Aeoliella mucimassa: one gene and its partners. The protein of the gene in region 2 interacts with the protein of the main gene of each other region in a pairwise test. Links are inferred from orthologs where the notes say so. Each region holds a gene or a part of one and is shown on either strand. Other genes may lie near its edges.

Region 1 (4,290 bases), 1.3 Mb from region 2 along the record:
CCGCAGGGTGTTTTCGCGCAACCAGTACCGCGAACGCGGACGTGTGGTAATCCTGCAGCGCGACTTGGTGCGGTTCCGTCCGATGGTCAATCGCGAACAGCGACGAGTCGCCCGCGAGGTGAATTTCGAGACGCTCTACGCCCCGATCACGCTGAACTGGTGGAACACTTCGGTCTATGGCAGCCTGGAGCGGATCCGGTTCTTCCTCCGCCGGCGTCGTCAGGACAAGGTGCTGGCCTACGTAACGTTCTGGGACATCGAACCGCTCGCGAGCAGTTGGGGATTGCGAGCCGCGGGAATGTTCGACCTGTGGGTCGACGACGAATACCGCCGCCACGGCTACGGTACCTACCTGCTAGGCGAATCGTTCAAGGAACTGCACAAGCGCGGCATCACGACCGTCGAAACGCAAACGATGCTCACCAACGCACCCGCGATTGAGTTCTATAAAAACCTGGGCTTCGCACCGATCGACCATGGATTGGTCTACCGCCGCGAAGCCCGGAATTCTTAATCACTGGTAAGCTGCGAACTTTGGTTGCTCGGCTCGCTGCGTTGGCCCTGTTGGCTTAGCGTGGCAACGGTGCCTGGCGACCTGGGCGATAGAAGCCATGCTTCTCGAGCGCCGTGTAGACTTCTTCCAAAGTCTTCTCGCCGAAGTTGGAGATCGAAAGCAAATCGTCCCGGGTGCAGTTCAACAAATCGTGAACCGTGAACACACCCTTTTCTTCAAGGCAGTTGGTGGTACGCACAGCCAAACCAATTTCGGCAGTGCTCATTTCGAGGCGGGATTGCAGTTCTTGGCTGTCAGCTTCAGCACGATTGAGAGGAATACGTGTCATGATTCGAGACTCCCTCCATGGTTGATTGAATTGCGAACATCAACGGTAGTTGTTCGCCTGGCAATGGACCAGTGGTGCATGCTGGACACAATGAAAACTCGAGTTGCCCAACAGCCGGCACTTCCCTGGCCGAGTGCAATCTCAACTGGCGAAAGTATAGCAGGTTGTGTTCGATCTGCACCTGGGTCTGCCGCATTTTTTTGATTACCACAAGTAAACGCTAGCGACGACGCATGGAGAAAACCGAGCGAGCCGCGTATATTTTTAGCAGTCACTCCTTAGTTAAACACCAGCAACCCACTAACCGTTTCGCTGACAGCATGTCGTCTTATTCATCTCACGTTGCATCACTCAATGAAGCCCAGCGGGAAGCCGTGATGCATGTGGATGGCCCGCTGCTCATTCTCGCAGGCCCTGGTAGTGGTAAGACGCGCGTCGTCACGCATCGCATCGCGCATCTATTAGAATGCGGAGTCGCTGCGCGTCAGATTCTTGCGCTCACCTTTACCAACAAAGCGGCGAGCGAAATGCAAAACCGCGTGCAGGCGTTGGTGCCTGGACAACCTGTTTGGGTTAGCACGTTCCACCGATTCGGCGCGAGAATCCTCCGCGAGTTCGGCGAACTAGTTGGGCTGCGGCCGAACTTCACGATCTACGATACCTCCGACAGCAAGCAGGTGCTGAAGCGAGTAATCGAAGCCCAGCAAGTGTCGACGATGAACTATTCCGTCGACCGCATTGCCACGGCCATCAGCGGCGCGAAGAACAATTTGATCCGCCCCGAAGCGTACCAGCCGCACCGCCAGTCGGTGCTCTCGAGCGTGGTCGCCCAGGTGTACCCTGCGTACCAGGAGCGGATGCTGCAATCGGCCGCGGTCGACTTCGACGATCTGCTGATGCACGTCGCTACGCTGTTGTACGACAATCCTGAGATTCGCCAGCAGCTCGACAGTCGCTTTCGCTACGTACTGGTCGACGAATACCAAGATACCAACCAGGCGCAGTACGTCATTCTCAAGGCCCTGTCGCACGACTATCCGAATCTCGCGGCCACCGGCGATCCCGATCAATCGATCTATGGCTGGCGGGGGGCCGACATTTCGAACATCCTGAACTTCGAGAACGATTTCCCCGAGGTGAAAATCGTTCGCCTGGAACAGAACTACCGCAGCACCAAGCGCATCCTGCGTGTCGCCGACGAGTTGATTGCCTACAACACGCGCCGCAAGAAGAAGTCGCTCTTCACCGAAAACGACGAAGGCAATCCCGTGCGTCTGGTCGCGTACGCGGATCAAGATCTCGAAGCAAGCGACATCGCCGATCAGATTCGCGGTACTATCGAACGTGGCGAACGCTCCGCTAGCGACTTTGCCATCTTCTACCGCGTGAACGCGTTGTCGCGATCGCTCGAGCGGGCGCTCCGCAAAGCGGGAGTGCCTTACCAGATGGTTCGCGGGCAGGAGTTCTATGGGCGCAAGGAAATCAAAGACTTGCTGGCTTATTGCCAACTCGCAAACAATCCGCAGGACGATGTCGCGTTCGATCGGGCAGTCAGTGCTCCCACCCGCGGCGTTGGCAAGAAGTCGATCGAGCGATTGAACATGCACGCGTATCGCTACGGCACCTCGCTGCTCGACGCCGCCCGCGAGTGCAAATTGATCGAAGGGCTTACCAAGCGGGCGAGCAATTCGCTCACTGGTTTTGTCACGCTCATCGACAAGCTCTCCGCGGTAGCAGGCGAATCGGTCGAGGAAGTCATCGGCACCGCTTTGGAAGAAAGTGGTTACAAAGAGAGTCTCCGCAAGAGCGAGGATGTCGAAGACCAATCGCGATTGGAGAACGTCGAAGAACTGCTGACCGACGCCCGCCAGTTCGACGAGCAAAGCGAATCGACCGGCGATGGTGGACTCGAGACCTACCTCGAACGCACCTGGCTGGTGAACGAGACCGACAACTGGGAGAACGACGCCGACAAAGTGACGCTGATGACGCTTCACGCGACCAAAGGCCTGGAGTTCCCGGTGGTCTATCTCATCGCGACCGAAGATGGCATTTTGCCCCACGAGCGATCGCTAGATAGCGTCGATCAACTGGAAGAAGAGCGACGCCTGGCGTTTGTCGGCATCACCCGCGCCGAGCAAGAACTGCAACTGAGCTACGCCCGCATTCGCGAGTTCCGCGGCCAGCGCCGTGTGGCGATACCAAGTAAGTTCCTGATGGAGATGCCGCGGCACGAACTTCAGATGGGCGAAGCCGACAACATCGACCTGAGCTTCGATGTCGACGAGTACGACGGCTACGATGAGGAGCCCGATTACGACGAACAAGTCTTCGAACTCGATCATGGCCCCGAACACGACAAACCGAAGCCGCCGGTGTCGCTACCGGCCATGCAAACCGCCGCTCAACTCGATGCCGGCGGGACGAATCCCAAGCCCCACAAGCGAGTGTCACCCGACGTCTTCGTGCAAGGCATGACCGTCGTGCATCCCGAGTTCGGCCCCGGCAAAATCATCGCCCTTGGTGGCTCAGGGGCAGGACGCAAAGCAACCGTGCAATTCGCCATGGCAGGCGAACGCAAATTCGTGCTGGCACACAGTCCGCTACGCCCGGCCAATTCGTGATATACGTGGTCAGAATCGCTGTAGGTCGCTAACCGGCTTCCGTGGTATAAGGAGGAAACCTAGCCAGTTTCCCCTTTCCATCGATATCCGATGAGCGTTACCACCTGCCAGCCCGTCGCGCGCTTGAGTCGCCAGGAGAACCCGGCGTATCTCACGGAGCAGTTGATTACGTACCTAGGCAACAAGCGGTCGCTGCTTTCGCAGATCGAAACCGCGGTAGAACAAATCAAACGTCGACTGCATCGTTCGCACCTCCGCTGCTTCGATGTGTTCAGCGGATCGGGCGTGGTCTCTCGCGCACTGAAGCGTCATGCTTCGTTGTTGGTATCCAACGACTTGGAGCTGTACGCGGCCATCGCCGGCAGGTGCTATCTGGCCAACCGCTCGGAGGTCGACCTGGCGGCCATCGACGAATGGGTCGAGCGACTTAACGCCCGCCTGGAGGTCGATCCCCCGCAGCCAGGCTTCGTGAGCGAGATGTACGCTCCGCGCGACGAATCACAAATCACCCGCGACGACCGCGTGTTCTACACGCGCAACAACGCGCTGCGACTCGATCATTACCGTCGCTATCTGAACGAAGTGCCGGCCGAGCACCGCGACTTCCTGCTCGCCCCGTTACTGAGCGCGGCATCGGTGCACGCGAATACCGCTGGCGTGTTCAAAGGTTTTTACAAAGATCGAGCCACCAAGATCGGCCAATTCGGCGGCAGCGGGCGCGACGCTCTGAGTCGCATTCGTGGCAACATCGTGCTTCGCCCTCCGGTGCTAAGCCACTTTGAGTGCGACTGGCAGGTGCTGCAACTCGACGCAAACGTCGCCGC
Region 2 (4,232 bases):
TCGAGCATGCCTGGCATCATTGCGACGCTGCGGAAACGACTGAACGCCATCAAGGAGGCACGCTCCGTGGCGTTCCCACCGCCGGCGATCGAGGGGCTCGGCGTCTCGGCGGGCTTCGAGATGCGCTTGCAGGGCAAAGGGGACATGAGCCTCCAAAACCTCGGCAAGATCGCCGAGGAGGTCGTGAGCGACGCCAACTCGCAAGCGATCGTGCAAAACGCGAATACTACTTTCCGAGCAGACGTGATGCAGCTGTTTGCCGACATCGATCGCGACAAGGTAAAGCGGCTGAGCATTCTGCTCGACGATGTGTTCGCCACGTTGCAGGCGTACCTGGGTTCGGCCTACGTGAACGACTTCAACAAGTTTGGCCGCACGTATCAGGTGAAGGTGCAGGCCGATTCGAAGTTCCGTACCAAGCCCGAAGATATCAAGCAACTCGACGTGCGGAACTTGAAGGGCGAGATGGTGCCGGTGAGCACGTTCGTAAAAGTCGAAGAGATCACCGGCCCGCAAACCATCATGCGTTACAACATGTTCCCGGCCGCAGCCATCTCGGGCGAGGCGGCCGACGGATTCAGTTCGGGCCAGGCGCTCGATCTGATGGAGCAGTTGGTGACCGACAAATCGCAAGGCGACCTGGGGTACGAGTGGACTGGCATGTCGTACCAGGAGAAGCAGGTCGGCTCCGAGGCGGTGTTCATCTTCTTATTTGCCATTCTGTGCGTGTTCCTGGTGCTCTCGGCCCAGTACGAAAGCTGGGCCAATCCTTTCGCGGTGGTGGCCGTGGTGCCGTTGGCCGTGCTGGGTGCGGTGGCCGCCGTGGCGATTCGCCAGATGGATAACAATGTCTACACGCAGATCGGCCTAGTGCTGCTCGTCGCGATGGCCAGTAAGAACGCCATTCTGATCGTCGAGTTCGCCAGCCAGTTGCATCAAGAAGGTCGCGACAAGGTCGCAGCCGCCATCGAAGCGGCTCGGCTTCGCTTCCGCGCGATTTTGATGACCTCGTTCTCGTTCCTGTTGGGAGTCATCCCGCTGCTGATCGCCAGCGGTGCGGGGGCTGCCAGTCGGCAAGCAGTCGGCACCACCGTGTTCGGCGGCATGATCGCTGCCACGTTGTTCTCGGTGGTGTTCGTCCCATTGTTCTTCGTGGTCGTCACTCGGCGGCGAAAACTATCCCATGACTCCGACCGCTAGCATCGCGCCCTGATTGCGAGTCCCTGGGCGTGGGTGGCGAGTCGCCGAAACCAGCAGGCGAGCATACAGTAGCCGAGTGATTCGGTTTTCAGCAGCAAGGGACTCGTGAAACTCGTGGAAGCGGCCGAGTGTGGCCAAGGCAGCCGGCAAGGTCGGCCGAGGTGGTCGATCCCCGATTTTCGGCAGGCTCGGCTGTCAAATCGCTCGGTAACCCCGTTTCAGCCTCCCGTTGGCAGCATGATTATTGCTCCTAACCTGTTCTGTGCGAACATGTTAAGTAGCAGCATGGCAATTGCTTCGGGGGCGACCTTTGTCGCCGGCCTATTGCGGGTTAAACTTTACTACTTGCGCGACTTAACCTGTTGCCGCCCAATAGTTTTCCGTCTGTCGCACCGCGGGTGCCGACAAGAGGACTTTCTACCCATACTAGCTTTCGATTCGTTTAACTCATGCATTCACAAGTTGTTGTTCTAGGTGGTGGCCCCGGTGGATATGCGGCGGCGTTCATGGCTGCCGACTTAGGAATGGAGGTCGCCATTGTCGAGGCTGATCCTCGTCTCGGTGGTACCTGCCTGCTGCGTGGGTGTATTCCCTCGAAAGCCCTGTTGCACGTGGCCAAAGTAATTTCCGAAGCCGGCGACATGGCCGACTGGGGAATCGAGTTCGATAAGCCAAAGATTGATGTCGACAAAGTTCGGGCGCGGAAAGAAAAGATCATCGAGACCCTTTCCGACGGTCTCGCAAGCCTGGCGGTACGACGCAATGTCAAACGCATTCACGCACGCGGCGTGTTCGTTGACTCTAATACCCTAGAACTCGAAGGGGGCAACCCCGAGACCTACGAGAGCAAGCGTTTGACGTTTGATCACTGCATTCTGGCGACCGGTTCGGTGCCCGCGATGCCCAAGGCGTTCGATATTGGCTCGCCGCGGGTGTTCGACTCGACCGGCGCTCTGGCGCTGGCCGACATCCCTGGCTCGCTGTTGGTCGTGGGTGGTGGATACATCGGACTCGAGATGGGCACGTTCTACGCCGAACTCGGTGCGAACGTTTCGGTGGTCGAGTTGACCGATGGATTGCTGCCGGGCGCGGATCGCGATCTGGTGAAGCCGCTTATTAAACGCGTACACGAACGCTTCCTAGGCATCCACACCGGCACGAAGGTGGTTGGTCTGAAAGATGTCGGCGAGTGCGTGGAAGTCGAGTTTGAAGGCCCCGAACACAACGGCGTGCACAAGTACGACCGCGTGCTGATTTCGATTGGCCGCCGACCGGTATCCGGCGGTTTTGGCCTGGAGAACACCAAGGTCACCGTGAACGAACGTGGGTTCGTAGAGACCGACGATCAACAACGCACAAGCGACCCTTCGATTCTCGCCATCGGCGACGTGGCCGGCGAGCCGATGCTCGCTCACAAGGCTGCCGTGGAAGGCAAAGTGGCTGCCGAAGTGCTGGCCGGCGAACCTGCCGCGTTCGACGTGCAAGCGATGCCGGCCGTGGTGTTCACCGATCCCGAGATTGCTTGGGCCGGACTCACTGCCGAGGAAGCCAAGCAGCAAGGTCGCGCGGTGAATATCGCCCAGTACCCATGGCAGGCCAGCGGTCGCGCCATGGCCAACGGCCGCACGGATGGACTGACGAAATGGATTATCGAGCCCGAAACCGAGCGTGTGCTTGGTTGCGGTATTGTCGGCAACGGGGCCGGCGAGCTTATTAGCGAAGCGGTGCTGGCCATCGAAATGGGTTGCCACATTCGCGACATCGCCGAGAGCATCCACCCGCACCCGACACTCAGCGAAACTATTGCCTTTGCTGGCGAAGTGCATTTGGGCACCGCCACCGAAGTGTATCGACCCAAACGTAAGTAAGGTGTTCGGCATTGGCCGCTCGGAACGCCAGACGCAAGTTCCCGAGCCCCGGTTCTCCCACCTGCAGTCCTTAGCCCCTACAAGCAACCTATGTCTTCAATCGACGTCAATCAACACCACTCGCCGATTCCCGACGATAGCGACCCGACGGAAACCGCCGAATGGCTCGAATCGCTCGACTACGTTCTCGAGCACAAGGGCCCCGAGCGAGTCAAGCAATTGCTAGGTGCGCTCGAAGAAGCCGCCCACCGCAACGACGTTGAGCTGCCGTTCACGGCAACTACGCCTTACTTGAATACGATTCCCCGCAACGAGCAGCCGGCCTATCCCGGCGATCGTGAGCTGGAACGTCGTATCAAGAGCTATGTCCGTTGGAACGCGATGGCCATGGTCACCCGGGCCAACCGTCATCCTGCGTCTCCTGGTGGACACATCTCGACCTTTGCGTCGAGTGCAACGCTGTACGAAGTCGCCCAGAACCACTTCTTCCGTGGCCGCGGCGAAGATGGCTTCAGCGGCGACCAAATCTACTTCCAAGGCCACGCCGCACCCGGCATGTACGCCCGCGCGTTCCTGGAAGGTCGACTGACCGAACAGAACCTGGTGAACTTCCGCCGAGAGCTCTCGGAAGGGGGCGGCCTGAGCTCGTATCCCCATCCATGGCTGATGCCCGACTTCTGGGAATTCCCCACCGTGTCGATGGGCCTGGCTCCGATCATGGCGATCTATCAGGCTCGCTTCAACGAGTACATGACCGATCGTGGTCTGGCGGACTTGTCGAACAAGCACGTCTGGGCGTTCCTCGGCGACGGCGAATGCGACGAGCCCGAAACCCTGGGTGCCATCTCGCTGGCTGCTCGCGAGCAACTGCAGAACCTGATTTTTGTGATCAACTGTAACTTGCAACGGCTCGACGGGCCGGTGCGTGGCAACGGCAAGATCATCCAGGAACTCGAAGGCACCTTCCGCGGTGCTGGCTGGAACGTGATTAAGGTCATCTGGGGTAGCGACTGGGATCCGCTGATCGAGCAAGATCACGACGGTATCCTGGCCAACCGCTTCATGGAGATCGTCGACGGTCAGTATCAGAAGTACTCCGTATCGCCCGGCAGCTACATTCGTGGTCACTTCTTCGGTGCCGATCCTCGCTTGGAAGCGATGATC
Region 3 (4,290 bases), 580 kb from region 2 along the record:
TTACTGCACCGACGTGGCCAAGATGCTTCAGATTCCCATCTTCCACGTCAACGGCGAGCATCCCGAAGCGGTCGCTCAAGTGCTGCGACTGGCGATGGACTTCCGCTACAAGTTCCAGCGTGACATCGTGATCGATATGTATTGCTATCGTTTGCGAGGTCATAACGAAGGGGACGAACCGTCGTTCACCCAGCCGCTGCTGTATCAGGCGATCGAACAACGCAAGAGCGTTCGCGCTGGTTACCTGGAGCACCTGCTCGAACTCGGCGGCGTGAGCCGTCACGAGGCCGATCAGATTGCTGAAGAGCGGCAAGCCCACCTCGAGCAAGAACTCGCCTCGGCCCGCAGCGACAACTTCGTGCCGCAGCAGGACATGCTCAGCAAGGTGTGGAAAGGCTACCGTGGTGGCCCCGAGAGCGAAGCTCCCGACATCGACACCGGTGTGGAACGCGATCGGCTTTCGCAACTGCTGGCCGTGCAAGCCCGTATGCCTGAGGGCTTTAACGTGCACCCGAAGATCCAACGGGGCATGGACAAACGGATGGAAATGGCCGACGGTGCTGCCCCGTTCGACTGGGCGGCCGCCGAAGCCGTGGCTTTTGCGTCGCTGGCGACCCAAGGCTATCCGATTCGCCTGACAGGCCAGGACTGCGAACGCGGAACGTTTAGCCATCGGCACTCGGTGCTACACGACTATACGAATGGCGCGGTTTATATGCCGCTCAACCATTTGTCGAAGGACCAGGCTCACGTCGAGATCGCCAACAGCCCGCTCTCCGAAGCTGGTGTGCTGGCGTACGAATACGGCTACAGCCTCGATTCGCCCGACGCACTGGTGATGTGGGAAGCCCAGTTCGGCGACTTTGCCAACGCCGCGCAGGTGGTGATCGACCAGTTCATCGCCAGTGCCGAAGATAAATGGCGTCGGTTGAGTGGTTTGGTGCTGCTATTGCCTCACGGTTTCGAAGGGCAAGGCCCCGAGCACTCCAGCGCCCGCTTGGAGCGGTTCCTGCTGCTCGCTGCCGAGGACAACATTCAGGTGGTCTCTCCCTCGACCCCCGCCCAGTACTTCCACTTGCTCCGCCGGCAGGTGTTGCGACACTGGCGCAAGCCGCTGATCGTGATGACCCCCAAGAGCCTGCTCCGCCATCGCGAGTGCGTGTCGGACATCGAGGACCTGGCGAACGGTCAATTCCAACGCGTGATCCCCGATACTCGGATTACCGACTTGAGCCAAGCGAATCGCATTTTGCTTTGCTCCGGTAAGGTGTACTACGAGCTTTATGATCGCCGCGATGAGCTCGGTTTGCAGGACGTCGCCATTCTGCGAGTCGAACAGTTCTACCCGTTGCCGACCAAGGCATTGAAGGCCGCGCTCGACACAGCAAAGCCTGGCGCGGATGTGATTTGGGTACAGGAAGAGCCCGAAAACATGGGTGCTTGGCGATTCCTGCGTTGCCACTATGGTGACACATTGCTTGGCAAGTTCCCCTTGAGTGTGGTTAGCCGGCCCGCATCGGCCAGCCCTGCCACTGGTTCCCGCTCGGCCCACATCTCCGAACAAAACAAACTGATCGCCGACGCACTAGGTCAATAACCTTACGCAGCGATTCACTCTCAACTACGACAACCAAACGCAATCATCATGTCTAACACCGCAGGTGTCGAAATGGAGGAACTTCGCGTCCCCTCCGTCGGCGAGTCCATTACCGAAGTCGTTATTGGCCAATGGCACAAGAACGAGGGCGACACCGTTGCCCGCGACGAAGAACTAGTGGAACTCGAATCGGAGAAGGCCACGTTCGAAGCACCTGCTCCCGTGGCTGGCACCCTGGCGAAGATCCTGAAAAAGGCTGGCTCGACTGCCGAAGTCGGAGAAGTGATCGCCTATATTGATCCCACTGGCAACGGTTCGGCCAGCATGCCGGAAGCGAAGCAGCCAGAACCTGCACCAGCTCCCCCCGAGCCACCCAAGCCAGCCGCCCCGGCGACGCCCCCCCCTGCCCCAGTGGCCTCTTCGGCTCCGGCGAAAGCCCCCGAGAAGCACGTCCAATTGCCACCTCGCGATCAGCCGGCGTCAGACGATCCTGGCATCGTTGAAACCGCACCTCGCGTTATGCCCGCTGCTGCTCGAGAGTTGCACGAACGCGGGCTGTCGTCGTCGGAAGTCGCCGCCAGCGGTCCTGGTGGCCGACTGTTGAAGGAAGACGTTCAGCGTCACACCTCCAGCCCCGCACCGGCGAGTGCCCCAAGTTCTCCCGCTGCTGCATCGCGTAACACCAGCGAACGCGAAGAGCGCAAGCCGATGTCGCCGCTGCGTCGCCGGATCGCATCGCGTTTGGTCGAAGCCCAACACAACGCTGCACTGCTTACCACGTTTAACGAGGCCGACCTGACCGAGGTCAAGAAGCTTCGCGCCGAGCATGGCGATGCGTTCCACAAGAAGCATGGCGTGAAGCTCGGCTTCATGGCCTTCTTCGTGAAAGCCGTGGTCGAAGCCCTGAAGAACTGCCCCGAGCTAAATGCCAGCATCGACGGCGACGAATTGGTTTACCACCACTACTACGACGTCGGTATTGCTATTGGCACCGAACGTGGTCTGGTAGTGCCGATCCTGCGCGATACCGATCGCATGGGCTTTGCCGAGATCGAGAACACCATTGCCGACTACGGCACCCGCGCCCGCGCTGGCAAGCTAGGGATCGACGAAATGATGGGCGGCACCTTCACCATTAGCAACGGTGGTGTGTACGGCTCGCTGCTCTCGACCCCCATCGTGAACCCGCCGCAAAGCGGGGTGCTCGGCATGCACTCCATTCAGGAACGCCCGGTCGCCATCGACGGACAAGTGGTGATCCGCCCGATGATGTACCTGGCTTTGACTTACGATCACCGCATTGTCGACGGCCGCGAGGCTGTGACCTTCCTGCGGGAAATCAAAGAAGCGATCGAGGAACCCGCCCGGATTCTCATCGAGATCTAACCGGCGCAAGAGCGTGTTTGCACGCCCCCCCGACGCTTCCCAATCACGATTTGGTGAGCAAGCGAGTAGGTGAGTAGGTTCTGCACACTTGCTCACCAGATTCACTCACTTACCCACTCGCCAAAAACACATGAGCAATTTCGATTTACTAGTGATTGGGGCCGGCCCTGGTGGATACGTTGCGGCCCTTCGCGGTGCCCAACTCGGCTTGAACGTCGCGTGCGTTGAAAAAGAATCGGCCCTCGGCGGCACTTGCCTGCGGGTTGGTTGTATCCCCAGTAAAGCACTACTCGAATCGAGCGAACTGTACGAAGTCGCCCGCGAAGAGTTTGCCGCCCACGGTATCGATGCCGATGGGCTGTCGCTTGATCTCGAGAAAATGCTGTCGCGCAAAGACCGCGTGGTTACCACTCTCACCCGTGGCATTGCCGGCCTGTTCAAGAAGAACAAGATCACCCATTTTCAGGGACAAGCCCGCTTCAGTGGTCCTGGCAAGGTGGTCGTCGCTTCGGCCGATGGCGAGCAAACCGTCGAAGCCAAGCACATTATCATCGCCACAGGTAGCAAAGTAGCCAAACTGCCAGGCGTCGAGCCCGATGGCCAGCGCATCGGCACCAGCACCGAAGCGTTGAACTACGACAAAGTGCCCGAGCATCTGGTGGTGATCGGCGGCGGCGTCATCGGCCTGGAACTCGGCTCGGTCTGGCGGCGTCTCGGTGCCCGCGTCACGGTGCTTGAGTATCTCGATCGCATCCTGCCAGGCATCGATGCCGAAGTAGCCGATGCCGCGTTCAAAGTGTTCAAGAAGCAGGGTCTTGAGTTCAAACTCGGTTGCCGAGTAACCGGCGCCCAAAGCAAGAAGAAGCACGCCCGCGTCGAAATCGACGGACAAGATCCCATTGAGTGCAGCCAGGTGCTGCTTTGCACGGGTCGCGTGCCGATGACCGATGGCCTGGGCCTCGACACCATTGGCATTGCGGTCGACAAGCGTGGTCGCATTCCCGTAACGGCTGGTTTCCAAACTGCCGCCGAAGGGGTTTACGCCATTGGCGACGTGATCGAAGGCCCCATGCTCGCCCATAAGGCCGAGGAAGAAGGGGTTGCCTGCGTCGAGCGGATTGCTACCGGCTATGGACACGTCGACTATAACGCGATTCCCAGCGTCGCTTACACTCATCCCGAAATTGCCTCGGTCGGCAAGACCGAAGAGCAACTCAAGGACGAAGGCATCGAGTACAAGACCGGCAAGTTCGCCTTCATGGCCAACGGCCGCGCCAAGGCTCTTAACCAGACCGAAGGCTTTGCCA

What was found. Proteins that work in one complex are often made in the same cells at the same time.
Region 1: the proteins of lpdA (region 2) and Pan181_RS08520 interact in binary tests that used the Escherichia coli proteins (3 or more experiments, as listed by UniProt). The link is inferred for Aeoliella mucimassa from one-to-one orthologs.
Region 3: the proteins of lpdA (region 2) and odhB interact in binary tests that used the Escherichia coli proteins (3 or more experiments, as listed by UniProt). The link is inferred for Aeoliella mucimassa from one-to-one orthologs.

What each region holds. Positions count from the first base shown.
Region 1 is NZ_CP036278.1:2,119,880-2,124,169, reverse strand. What follows is about bases 816-3,814. They hold Pan181_RS08520 (ATP-dependent helicase), read left to right. Parts: upstream 816-1,162; coding sequence 1,163-3,466; downstream 3,467-3,814. Other genes in these bases: Pan181_RS08515 (DNA adenine methylase), read left to right, coding at 3,557-3,814; Pan181_RS08525 (DNA-directed RNA polymerase subunit alpha C-terminal domain-containing protein), read right to left, coding at 816-842. Also shown: Pan181_RS08530 (GNAT family N-acetyltransferase), read left to right, coding at 1-514; more of Pan181_RS08525, read right to left, coding at 570-815; more of Pan181_RS08515, read left to right, coding at 3,815-4,290. UniProt on the Escherichia coli protein: A helicase with DNA-dependent ATPase activity. Unwinds DNA duplexes with 3'-5' polarity. Translocates on single-stranded DNA with 3'-5' polarity. Initiates unwinding more efficiently from a nicked substrate than double-stranded DNA.
Region 2 is NZ_CP036278.1:804,238-808,469, forward strand. The notes cover bases 918-3,858. They hold lpdA (dihydrolipoyl dehydrogenase), read left to right. Parts: upstream 918-1,649; coding sequence 1,650-3,068; downstream 3,069-3,858. Other genes in these bases: Pan181_RS03285 (efflux RND transporter permease subunit), read left to right, coding at 918-1,200; aceE (pyruvate dehydrogenase (acetyl-transferring), homodimeric type), read left to right, coding at 3,159-3,858. In the rest of the region: more of Pan181_RS03285, read left to right, coding at 1-917; more of aceE, read left to right, coding at 3,859-4,232. UniProt on the Escherichia coli protein: Lipoamide dehydrogenase is a component of the glycine cleavage system as well as of the alpha-ketoacid dehydrogenase complexes.
Region 3 is NZ_CP036278.1:1,382,883-1,387,172, reverse strand. What follows is about bases 816-3,814. They hold odhB (2-oxoglutarate dehydrogenase complex dihydrolipoyllysine-residue succinyltransferase), read left to right. Parts: upstream 816-1,645; coding sequence 1,646-2,983; downstream 2,984-3,814. Other genes in these bases: lpdA (dihydrolipoyl dehydrogenase), read left to right, coding at 3,114-3,814; Pan181_RS05655 (2-oxoglutarate dehydrogenase E1 component), read left to right, coding at 816-1,597. In the rest of the region: more of Pan181_RS05655, read left to right, coding at 1-815; more of lpdA, read left to right, coding at 3,815-4,290. UniProt on the Escherichia coli protein: E2 component of the 2-oxoglutarate dehydrogenase (OGDH) complex which catalyzes the second step in the conversion of 2-oxoglutarate to succinyl-CoA and CO(2).